Linked DNA regions of Methanococcus maripaludis. The main gene of each other region encodes a partner of the protein of the gene in region 2 in a complex. Links are inferred from orthologs where the notes say so. Each region holds a gene or a part of one and is shown on either strand. Other genes may lie near its edges.

The links. Proteins that work in one complex are often made in the same cells at the same time.
Region 1: the proteins of pyrB (region 2) and pyrI are in contact, whole or in part, in a crystal structure (PDB 2BE9), measured with the Sulfolobus acidocaldarius proteins. The link is inferred for Methanococcus maripaludis from one-to-one orthologs. Residues at the interface, in WP_011278411.1 of Sulfolobus acidocaldarius: Asn83, Leu84, Ala85, Asp86, Arg89, Lys103, Tyr104, Asp105, Gly106, Ala107, Arg109, Phe110, Glu113, His127, Arg169, Glu192; in WP_011278410.1 of Sulfolobus acidocaldarius: Asn115, Tyr117, Cys118, Ile119, Asn122, Asp123, Val124, Glu125, Ala126, Arg141, Glu143, Tyr144, Cys145, Glu146, Ile148.

What each region holds. Positions count from the first base shown.
Region 1 is NZ_CP026606.1:1,590,137-1,595,609, forward strand. Bases 72-2,856 are described here. They hold pyrI (aspartate carbamoyltransferase regulatory subunit), read right to left. Parts: upstream 1,795-2,856; coding sequence 1,348-1,794; downstream 72-1,347. Other genes in these bases: MMJJ_RS08635 (hypothetical protein), read right to left, coding at 72-189; sucC (ADP-forming succinate--CoA ligase subunit beta), read right to left, coding at 202-1,290; MMJJ_RS08650 (TfuA-like protein), read right to left, coding at 1,845-2,489; MMJJ_RS08655 (phospholipase D-like domain-containing protein), read right to left, coding at 2,486-2,856. Also shown: more of MMJJ_RS08635, read right to left, coding at 1-71; more of MMJJ_RS08655, read right to left, coding at 2,857-3,061; MMJJ_RS08660 (acetylornithine transaminase), read left to right, coding at 3,218-4,405; MMJJ_RS08665 (helix-turn-helix domain-containing protein), read left to right, coding at 4,622-5,029; phosphate signaling complex protein PhoU, read right to left, coding at 5,026-5,473. UniProt on the Methanocaldococcus jannaschii protein: Involved in allosteric regulation of aspartate carbamoyltransferase.
Region 2 is NZ_CP026606.1:1,083,139-1,088,970, forward strand. The notes cover bases 541-3,328. They hold pyrB (aspartate carbamoyltransferase), read left to right. Parts: upstream 541-1,374; coding sequence 1,375-2,283; downstream 2,284-3,328. Other genes in these bases: cobM (precorrin-4 C(11)-methyltransferase), read left to right, coding at 541-746; MMJJ_RS05815 (hypothetical protein), read right to left, coding at 743-940; MMJJ_RS05820 (DUF2304 domain-containing protein), read right to left, coding at 930-1,289; MMJJ_RS05830 (30S ribosomal protein S8e), read left to right, coding at 2,442-2,828; MMJJ_RS05835 (bis-aminopropyl spermidine synthase family protein), read right to left, coding at 2,875-3,328. Outside these bases: more of cobM, read left to right, coding at 1-540; more of MMJJ_RS05835, read right to left, coding at 3,329-4,047; pyridoxal 5'-phosphate synthase glutaminase subunit PdxT, read left to right, coding at 4,955-5,518; MMJJ_RS05875 (hypothetical protein), read right to left, coding at 5,520-5,832. UniProt on the Methanocaldococcus jannaschii protein: Catalyzes the condensation of carbamoyl phosphate and aspartate to form carbamoyl aspartate and inorganic phosphate, the committed step in the de novo pyrimidine nucleotide biosynthesis pathway.

The DNA.
Region 1 (5,473 bases), 510 kb from region 2 along the record:
ATGTAAGTATTCAAGTTCTACGTTTTTTTGACTTATTTCATTTTTTAACTGGCTATTTACGTAAATTTCATGCCTGTATTTTGCTTCAAGTGCAATATATGACTTTTTAGATTCAATATATATTTTTTTAATATCTTCATATTTATCTCTTGAAACGGTTTCCTGCTTTTTCTTTCGGATGTTAAACATTGAAAATCACGTTTAACTATTTATTAATCCAGTAAGTGCTTTTGCAGCCCCTTCCATCGAGCTTTCGAAGCTTATTCCGTTTTCAGATAATATTTTTCTTCCTTCTTCTTCATTTGTTCCCATCATCCTAACAGCAAACTTAAGATTTGGATTTTCTTTTAAAACATCTACAATTCCCATCGAAACTTCATCACACCTTGTAATTCCGCCAAGAATGTTTATGAATGCCCCTTTAACGTTTTTCCGGGATGTTGCTTTTAAAAGTGCTTTTTTTACAGTTTCCCTATTTGAACCACCGCCAACATCTAAGAAACATGCAGGGTTTCCGCCAAATTCTTTTACAATGTCCATGCTTGCAAGGGTGAGTCCTGCACCGTTTCCAATAACTGCAATGTCTCCATCAAGTTCAACATATGCAAATTCGGATTTTTCCTGTTTATTAAATTCTTCAAATTTCTCGTAGTTATGTCTAAAGTATGCATCGTCGTCAATATTCAAAACCGCATCAGCAGCAATGATTTTTCCATCTTCAGTAAATACAAGCGGGTTTATTTCGGCTAAAATTCCATCCATGTCTTTGAATGCTTTATAAACTTTGCATAATACATCTGCTACTTTTGGAATTTCCTGGCTTGGAATGCCTGCTTTTTTAAGCATACCTCTTGCAAGGTATGGTAAAAATTCTTTTTCAGGGTTTAATGATAATTTTATTATTTTTTCGGGAGTTTTCGAAGATACTTCTTCGATATCTACTCCGCCTTCTGTTGAAAATATAACAACATTGTTTTTTTCGTTTCTATTAACAACAACGCCAACATAATACTCTTTTGCAATTTTTATCTGCTCTTCAAGGAGTACTTTTTCAACAAGTTCTCCTTTTACCGTGTTTCCAATTAATGATTCAATTTTTTCGTTTGCATCATCGACATTATCTGCAAATAAGATTCCGCCAGCTTTACCTCTTCCACCAACTAAAACTTGCGCTTTTATGACAACAGGATAGTCGATGCTTTCAACTTTTCCACATACAAGTTTATTTTTTGGAATAGGGATATTATTTTCTTTAAAAATTTCCTTTGCTTCGTATTCGTGTAATTTCATAAAAATCACCAACAGTTCTCATGATAATAGTTACTGAAAATATAAAAAAACTAGGGTTTATTTTGAGATTATAATTGAATTAATGAATTTTTCGCAGTATTCGCACCTGATTTTTAACGTGTTTTTCTGTTCGATTGAGAATCTGCTTTCGATATTTTCTTTATTCGTGATGCAGTTTGGATTGGTGCATTTGATTATTCCGTCAATTCTTTTTGGAATGTCTACTTTAAATTTTTTTATGACTTTTCCTTCTTTTATGATGTTTATCGTTGCATCTGGTGAAATTAACGCAATTTTGTTTACATCGTCTTTTGAGAGTTCAAGCCCTTCAATTTTTAAAATATCTTTTGTAACGCCTTTTTTTGACGGCACGTTTAGTGCAAGTGTTATTGGGAGTTTTTCTTCGATATTTAGTATTTTATAGACTTTCAGTGCTTTTGATCCACTGATATGGTCGATAACAGTTCCGTTTTCAATGGGTTTTACTTTGAGTTCCCGTTTCATGACTTCACCAGATTTTTTTATGTAATCTATTAAAAAACTGTTTTAAATCATTACTGTTTTTCAATATATTTTATAATTTCTTCGAGCATTTCAAAGGCATCGTTTCTTTTTATATCTGGCTGATTTTTTAAAAATTTTTCCAAAACTTCCCGTTTTTCTCCAGAAATTCCTGATTTTTCAATAACATTTTCAAATGTTCTAAGTGGGTAATATAATTCTTTTCCCGAAGTAATCAATCGTTTTAAATCATTTTCATCGATTATTTTTTCATTCAATGCATTATTGATCATTTCTCTAAAGCTGATCATCGAAAATGTGATCTGATTTAAATTATCATCAAATGTAACTGCAACTTCGTCATCATCTGTGATTATTCCGTTTTTATATAAATTATAAACCGAGCCAACTCCAATCATGCCGCATGTATCAAGTTCTGAAGCTCTTAATGCGCCCATTGAACCTGCACCAAATACTGTAATATTATTTTCAATAACCTTTAAAATTTCCCGATGAGCAACAGCAGTACTTTGCAGGAAGCAACCATCGATTATTCCGATTATATCATAATCAAAGATTTTTTCAGACGTTAAATCCCCACGTTTTATTGGCGGAAATATATCGACATCAAAATTTTCCAGTTTTTTTCTTATTTCGTCTTCTTTAATAGTTAGTTTGGAAAAAATAGCTATTTTCATTCGATAGACCCCCAAAGTGACTCAAAATATTCTTTTTCAATTTTAAGAACGTCTTCATTAGATACTGCAATTGCTGATTCTTTATTTTCAAAAAGGGCTTTATCAGTCCAGTTATGGCTTCCAACAATAACTGTATCATCAACTATCATTAATTTATTATGTGTTTTTTTAGAATCATGGAATTTTACCAGAATATGCTGGCTTGAAAGTTTGCTCTGGGCTAAAATATTTGATCCGACTTCTTCTTCAAGAATTACACGAACCATTACCCCTCGTTTTCTTGCGTTTGTGAGTTCATCAATTAATTCGGAAATCTTTGGATTTAAGTATATCGAAAACATGATAATGTTAATTTCTTTTTTAGCATATTTGATTTTGTTTAAAACATAATAATAGTATTTTTCGTCATTTAATACTTCAATCCGGTCTTCTGGGCAGGTTAAACTCCTTGAATATTCAAAGTTACTTTTTACAATTTTTAACAATTTTACAATTGTGAAAAATAAGATTGCGAGGATTATCGTGTTTATAATTGTCAAATATCCACATATATTGATTAAATCAAACTCCATTTTAATCCTCTTAATGCTTTCTTTAAATCCCGTTTTTGGAAAAAATACAAAACTTATTTTAAAAAACAATATATTTTTAAACTTGATACTATTAAATAATTTTGAATCATGATTTATTTAATCACATGACTGATTTTGAATGACTTGGTGGTTAGTATGAGTACTTTAGAAAAAGAACAGATTATTTCAGATGAAAAAAAATATGTTATAAACACATACGGCCGAGTTCCAGTAGTTCTTGTAAAAGGAAATGGAATGAGCGTGTTTGATACTGATGGAAAAGAATATCTTGATTTTCTTGCAGGAATTGGGGTAAATAACGTTGGGCACTGCCACCCTAAAGTTGTTGAAGCTATTAAAAATCAGGCAGAAACTCTAATTCACGTTTCAAACATATACTACAATGTTCCACAAATCGAGTTAGCAAAAAAACTCGTGAAGTTAAGCGGACTTGATAAAGCATTTTTCTGTAACAGCGGTGCAGAAGCAAATGAGGCTGCAATAAAGCTTGCAAGAAAATATGCTAAAGCAAACGGTAAGGAAGGAGAAATTATTACAATGGAACATGCTTTCCACGGAAGAACCCTTACTACAATTACTGCAACTCCTAAAGCAAAATATCAGGAAGGATTTGAACCACTGCCAACAGGTTTTAAATACATTCCATTTAACGATATCGAAGCATTAAAAGCGGGAATTTCCGAAAAAACTTCTGCAATAATGATTGAACCTGTTCAGGGGGAGGGTGGAATTCACCCTGCAGATAAAGAATATCTAAAAGCAGTTCGAAAACTATGTGATGAAAACAATATCGTTTTAATTTTTGATGAAGTTCAGTGTGGAATGGGAAGAACTGGAACTGTATTTGCATACGAACAATACGGAGTAATTCCTGATATTGTAACACTTGCAAAAGGTCTTGGTGGCGGATTTCCAATAGGTGCAATGGTCGCAAAAAGCGAAATTGCAAGCGCATTTACTCCCGGAAGTCACGGAACTACCTTTGGTGGAAATCCTTTAGCATGTGCTTCATCAGCAGCTGCACTCGATGTAATTTCAGAACTTTTAGATAATGCTGTTGAAATGGGTGAATACTTCAAAAACAGCTTAAAAACACTGGAAGAAAAATATGAATTCGTAAAAGAAGTAAGGTCCTTAGGATTAATGGTTGGAGTTGAATTAACGTTCAACGGGTCAGACATAGTTTCAAAAATGTTTGAAAAAGGATTTTTAATAAACTGTACTTCTGATACCGTTTTAAGGTTTTTACCTCCGCTAATAGTTGAAAAGGAGCACATAGATGCAATGATTTCGGCTCTTGACGAAGTATTTTCCGAAATTTAACTTTTTCTTTTTTTAATTCTGTTGTAATGTCTAGTACTAAACGACATTAAGGCAGATTTGATCAAAAATGTTTTTTCAATGTTAGTTGGCCTTACAAAAACTTTATATTGCACGTTTATGAAATATATAATTAGGTCTTTTGAAGTGGGGGAGCTTTAAATGGCTATTTTATATTGGGTTAAATTTTCAATATACAGTTGAGAGTGGGGCGATATAGTGAATAGCATAGAAAATGTAGACCAAAAATTAATCGAAAACCTTGCAAATTTAATGTCAAGCGAAGTTCGAGCAAAAATCTACATATATTTAAGGAAGTACAATAAAAGTACAGTTGATGAAATTGCAGGTGGAACTGGAATATATCCGTCAACAGTTCGTGAATCGATACTCGATATGTATAATACAGGATATGTTTCACGAGAAAAAATGGATAAAGAAGGTCTTGGTAAAAAGCCGTACCTTTATACTGCAGCAGCGCCTTCATACATCGTTAAAAAAATTTCAAAAAATATTCAGGAAAAATTAAATGATTTGATAATGGTTGATAAAAGGCTTGAATCAAAAGAACTTAAAATACCGTTCGTTCCTGTACGAATTGTAGTTGATGAAAAATATAATGATTAATTTTCCAACTTTTTTGTAGTTTTATTCAATAATTTATCAAATTCTTCTTCTTTTAAGCGTTCTCCGGTAATCATAAATGCAACTCTATCACCAATACTTCCACACAAATTTCCAACCCGTTCAAGGTATGTTCCAACAACCAAGAAATCGGTAGCTTCACTAATTATTTTTGGATTCTCAATCATTTTAAGTGTCATATCCCTGCAAAGTACTTTGTATAGTTCGTCAATTTTACTATCTTCACGGTATGTTTTTTTTGCAAGTTCCAAATCCCGATTTCCAAATGACAAAATTGAATTTTTTAGCATGTTTTCAAGAATTTCATCCATAATTGTTAAAATACTCCCGTTTTTTGATCTGAGAATGTTCTGTTCTGAATTAATGGTTATTTTTGCAATTCTTGAAGCCATATCTCCAACTTTTTCAAGTTTTGATATAATTTTA
Region 2 (5,832 bases):
TTGGTGCGGGTCCTGGAGACAAGGAATTAATCACGATAAAAGGAAAAAATGCAATTGAAAGTGCAGATATCTTAATTTATGCAGGTTCGTTAGTAAATCCGGAAGTTTTAGATTACAACAAAAAGGATGCAAAAATCTACAACAGTGCAACGATGACACTCGATGAAGTAATCGAAGTTGCAGTAAACGGAATTAAAAACGGATTAACTGTTGTAAGGGTTCATACTGGAGACCCTGCACTTTACGGTGCGATAAAAGAGCAGATCGATGAATTGAAAAAATATGAAATCGATGTAGAAATAATTCCAGGAGTAACTTCCCTTTTTGCAGCAGCGGCAACTTTAAAATCAGAATTAACGCTTCCTGATGTATCACAAACAGTAATAATTACACGGCCTGAAGGAAGAACTCCAAAACCTGCAAAAGAAAGTTTAATCGCGCTTGCAAAACACAACGCTACAATGGCAATTTATTTGGGAACAGGAATGATAGAAAAAGTATGTAAGGAGCTAATTGAAGGTGGATATCCGGAAAACACTGCGGTTTCAGTGGTATATCATGCATCATGGCCTGACGAGAAAAAAATTACTGGAACACTAAAAGACATATCTGAAAAAGTAAAAGGCGAAGGAATTACAAAAACAGCACTTATAATCGTTGGAAATGTAACAAATCCTGACAGTTATGATTATTCAAAACTTTACGACAAAGACTTTGAACACGAATTTAGAAAACCTAAAAATTAAAGATTTAATTCTTCTATTTTTTCCATTAAAATTTTTAAATCAGTTTTTTTTGCAACGTTCTGCTCATTACCTATTAATTCAGTTAATTTTATTTTTAATTCTTCAATATTTTCCGATTCTTCAATTAATTCTCTTATATATTCCATATTTTGAACATAAGGCGCAGTTTCCATTACTAATTCTCTATTTTCCATCATTTTCACCTTTTGTTTTTTTATCGTATCTTTCATTAATTGCAATTTCTGAAACAATTGTTGTAATTTCTCTTTCAAGGTGTTCTGTCCTTAAATATGATTTGTAAACTAAGAAAAACAGAATTATAATTCCAAAATACACTAAAACGTCAATACCTCTTCCTACACCCAGACTGTTTGCAATTTTTCCAAGAAAATTTGGAAAACTTACCATTAACATTACAAAAATCCATCCTAAAATCCATATAACTGCAGTAAATGGTGAAATAGCACTTTTTTTAGCCTGGACTGCAACTTTTAAAATAACAATTAATCCAACGATAATCCCGATAATTTGAACAGGTTCCATCAACACACCTCGTCTGCATATATACTTTACACCATAATTTTATATATATTTAATTTATAACTAATGAAAAATGTCGGTGGTTTTAATGAGGCATTTAATTTCGATGAGAGACATCGGCCGGGAAGAAATTCTGAATATTTTAGACGAATCCGAAAGAATGGAAGCTATTTTAAATGAAAAAGGTCACTGTGATTTTTTAAATGGGAGAATACTCGCAACTCTTTTTTACGAACCATCAACAAGGACAAGACTTTCTTTTGAAACTGCAATGAAAAGGCTTGGTGGAAACGTTATTGGTTTTACGGATATTTCAAATACTTCTGTAACAAAGGGCGAATCTTTAGCCGACACTATCAAAGTAATCAGTGGTTACAGTGATTTGATTGCAATAAGGCACCCGTCAGAAGGAGCTGCAAGGCTTTCAAGTGAAAATTCAAAAGTTCCAGTTATAAATGCTGGAGATGGATCAAATCAGCACCCAACGCAAACACTTCTTGATTTATACACGATTAAAAGAGAAGTTGGACACATTGAAAATTTAAAAATCGCATTTATAGGGGACTTAAAGTATGGAAGAACTGTCCACTCCTTATGTCAAGCATTATCCTTATTCAAAGGTGTAGAAATAAAATTAATTTCTCCAGACGAACTTAAAATGCCAAGAGAAGTAATTGAAGATATCGCTGGAAAAATAAAACTTTCAGAAATGGCTGATGTCGATATTGACGATGTTGATGTTGTTTACATGACAAGGATTCAGAAAGAAAGGTTTGTCGATGTTAATGAATACTACAAGGTAAAAGGAATATATCGACTTTCAAAAGAGCACATCGGGGAGAAAAACGTGGTTATCATGCACCCTCTTCCAAGGGTAGATGAAATCGATTCTGAAGTTGACAACATCCCTCAAGCAAGGTACTTTAAACAGTCATTTTATGGAGTTCCTGTCAGAATGGCGATTTTAAAGCTTTTATTTGAAGATTCAATAAAATAATTAAATTATTATTCTTATTTAACCTATTTTAAAATGCAGTTAATTTTTTATACTATCATATCAATCACATATTATACTCGCATACTCTCTCAAAAAACTTATTATATAAGGAAAAACTTCGATTTTTTTTTAAAAATAAACACAAATAAGGTGTAAACATGGCAATTTGGCAAGGAGCAAGCAGAAGACTCTCAACAGGAGCTAAAGTTTGGAGAGCTGCAAAAAAACATAAAAGAGAAATGGGAAGACCTGCAGCAGAAACACAAGTTTCAGAAGTAATCAAAAGAAAAATTGTAAGATGCAGAGGCGCAAACTTAAAAGTTAAGTTGGAAAAAACAAACTATGCAAACGTCTTTGATCAAGCAAACAAAGTTTGTAAAAAAGTTGCAGTAACAAATGTTATCGACAACAAAGCAAACAAACACTACATCAGAAGAAATGTTATGACAAAAGGCGCAATCATCGAAACAGAAATGGGTAAAGCAAAAGTTACCTCAAGACCTGGACAAGATGGTGTTGTAAACGCTGTTTTATTAACAGAATAATTCTCTTTTTTTATTTTAAAAAAAATTAAAATTTTAATTTTCAAATTTATTTTTGTTTTACTTTAGCTCTTTTAATCATCGAAAATTTTTTTCCACCGCATTCGCAGGTTAAATCTTCGATTCTTTTTACATTATTTCCCACTTCATGGATTTTTTTACAATTCATGCATTGGTAGTATCTTAAAGTTGGTTTTAATTCTCCAGTGTATATTTTTTCAGAATTAACTTCTATTTTTTTCAAATTTTTACCAACAAGTCTTGCCAAAAATGTAGTGTTTCCAATAATTTCGGTTCCTTCATAGAAATTAAATCCAGGAATCAATTCGTAAATTAAAAAGTTCATATTGTTGATTGATTTTTGAAGTTCAATGTATTCTTCTACAGGCTTGTGAGAGAATGCAAGATACAATATTCCGTTATCTCCGAGTGCTTCGATGCCCCTTGACATGAAAAGCACTGCGCCGTTTAGTGTATATGGTGGATCGGTAAATATTGTATCAAATTTATTTACAAATTCACTTGGAAGTTCATTTTTAAAGTCCCATTTTACAGTTCTAATGTTTAAATTCTCTTTTTTAGAAACTTCTGAAATTAATTTCAAAAGTCTATCATCAATATCTAAAACAACAACTTCACTGCAAAGCCCTGTCATCGCAGTTGGAATTGATGCAAGGTCATCGTCACCTACAAATAAAACTCTTTTTCCTTCCAAATCTCCCCTATCCGCCATTATTGCAGCTCTTGCAGTGGCGGTTTCAGGCGTTGCAAAAGACTGGTCAATCATTGTGTTTACTTGCGGTCTTAATTTAGCGTAAGTTTTGTGCTTTTTCAATATCTTTTCAAATTTTTCATCAAACACGATATTTCGCCCACTGCATACTGGACATTTCATGTCAGATTTAAGCTTAAGTCCAAGTTCATTTTCAACAAAATCAATACCTTTTTTTGAAAGCACAGCTCCTTTATCATCTCTTTTTAAGAGCGATTCTCTTTCAAGAATTGATCTAACTTTAGATACAATTGGGAGGGGCAGTTTTACATACTGACCAATCTTTTTTGTTGAAATTGGCTGATTTCTATATATGCATCTTAAAATATCTTCAACAGCTCTTTCCCCTTCTGAAACTTTCACGTTTTTTGCAATACGCTTCAAAAATGATTTTTTAGCGTCAATTTTTAAGTTTTCCGTTTTTTTACCCATGCTTCCGATAATCTTCATGAATCCACCAGTTTATATTACAATAAAATAATAGTATCTTATTATTAAAAATAACATATTAAAAAATAACACATAAAACCGTATATTCAAATTAATAAATTAATATTCCCAAAATAAAAACGTGCCAAGGGGGTGATTCGAACACCCGACAACTGGATCTTCAGTCCAGCGTTCTCCCAGGCTGAACTACCTTGGCAATTTCCAGTTAAATCCACAATTAAGCATATCTTTTATGATATAAATACTTTACTACGAAAGGTTTATATATCAGAATGTTGATTGTTATTGTGCGGTCAAGTAGTATGACAGCGAGCCTCCTTAGCTCAGTAGGTAGCAGCGACGGACTGTTAATCCGTAGGTCGCAGGTTCGAGCCCTGCAGGAGGCGCCATTTTTTCTAACAAATTATTCACTCTCAAGACCGGGTACGGGCCCGTAGCTCAGGCTGGTTAGAGTGCTCGGCTCATAACCGAGTGGTCATGGGTTCAAATCCCATCGGGCCCATATATTTGAAACAAGCTCCAGTGGTGTAGTCCGGCCAATCATCCGGCCCTTTCGAGGCCGGGACTCGGGTTCAAATCCCGGCTGGAGCATTTTATTTTAAGTGCAGGGGTTGTCGAGCCTGGCCAAAGATGCAGGACTTAGAATCCTGTCCAGTAGTGGTTCCAGGGTTCAAATCCCTGCCCCTGCATTATAGTAATATTAAAAAACGATATTGTGGCCGTGGTAGGGTAGTGGCTATCCTGAGGGACTGTGGATCCCTCGACCCGGGTTCGATTCCCGGTCTCGGCCCCATTTTTTATTTTAGGAAAATATATTTGTTAATTTAAATATATAATTGATTATACAAATTTTTAAACAATGATTTACTATCCGTATTAACCACAATTTATAAAAAACGGTGAATTTATGAAAATAATCGGGATACTCGGCATTCAGGGCGACATTGAAGAACACGAAGATGCAGTTAAAAAAATAAACTGCATCCCTAAACGGATAAGAACGGTAGATGATTTAGAAGGAATAGACGCATTAATAATTCCCGGCGGAGAAAGTACCACAATTGGAAAATTGATGGTAAGTTATGGATTTATCGATAAAATTAGAAATTTAAAAATCCCGATACTTGGAACTTGTGCAGGAATGGTTCTTTTATCTAAAGGAACTGGAAAAGAGCAGCCATTACTTGAAATGTTGAATGTGACGATAAAAAGAAATGCATACGGTAGTCAAAAAGATAGTTTTGAAAAAGAAATAGATTTAGGCGGAAAAAAAATAAATGCAGTATTTATTCGAGCACCCCAAGTTGGGGAGATTCTCTCAAAAGACGTTGAAATCATTTCAAAAGACGATGAAAATATTGTAGGAATAAAAGAAGGAAACATAATGGCAATATCATTTCACCCGGAACTTTCAGATGACGGGGTTATTGCATATGAATACTTTTTGAAAAATATTGTAGAAAAAAAATAAATTAATAATTCATATTCATTTTTCTTTTTTTAATGAGTTCTGCTATTTCTGAACTTACATAAGGATTTGAACTCGTTTCAAAGGTTTTTAATTCATCAAATAAATAATCAGGTATTTTATCGATTCCTTTTATTTTAAAGAATTTTATCAGGAAGAGTTTAGAATCGTCATTTGATGTTTTAAGATACTCAATAATTTGTTTGCTGACCTTTTCAAGCATTTCAAGGTTATCCTCAAAGTTGCATGAGTAAATTACTTCAAGAGCTTTTTTAAAGATTATCCATTTTTTATCGTCACTTATTAATTCTAAAACT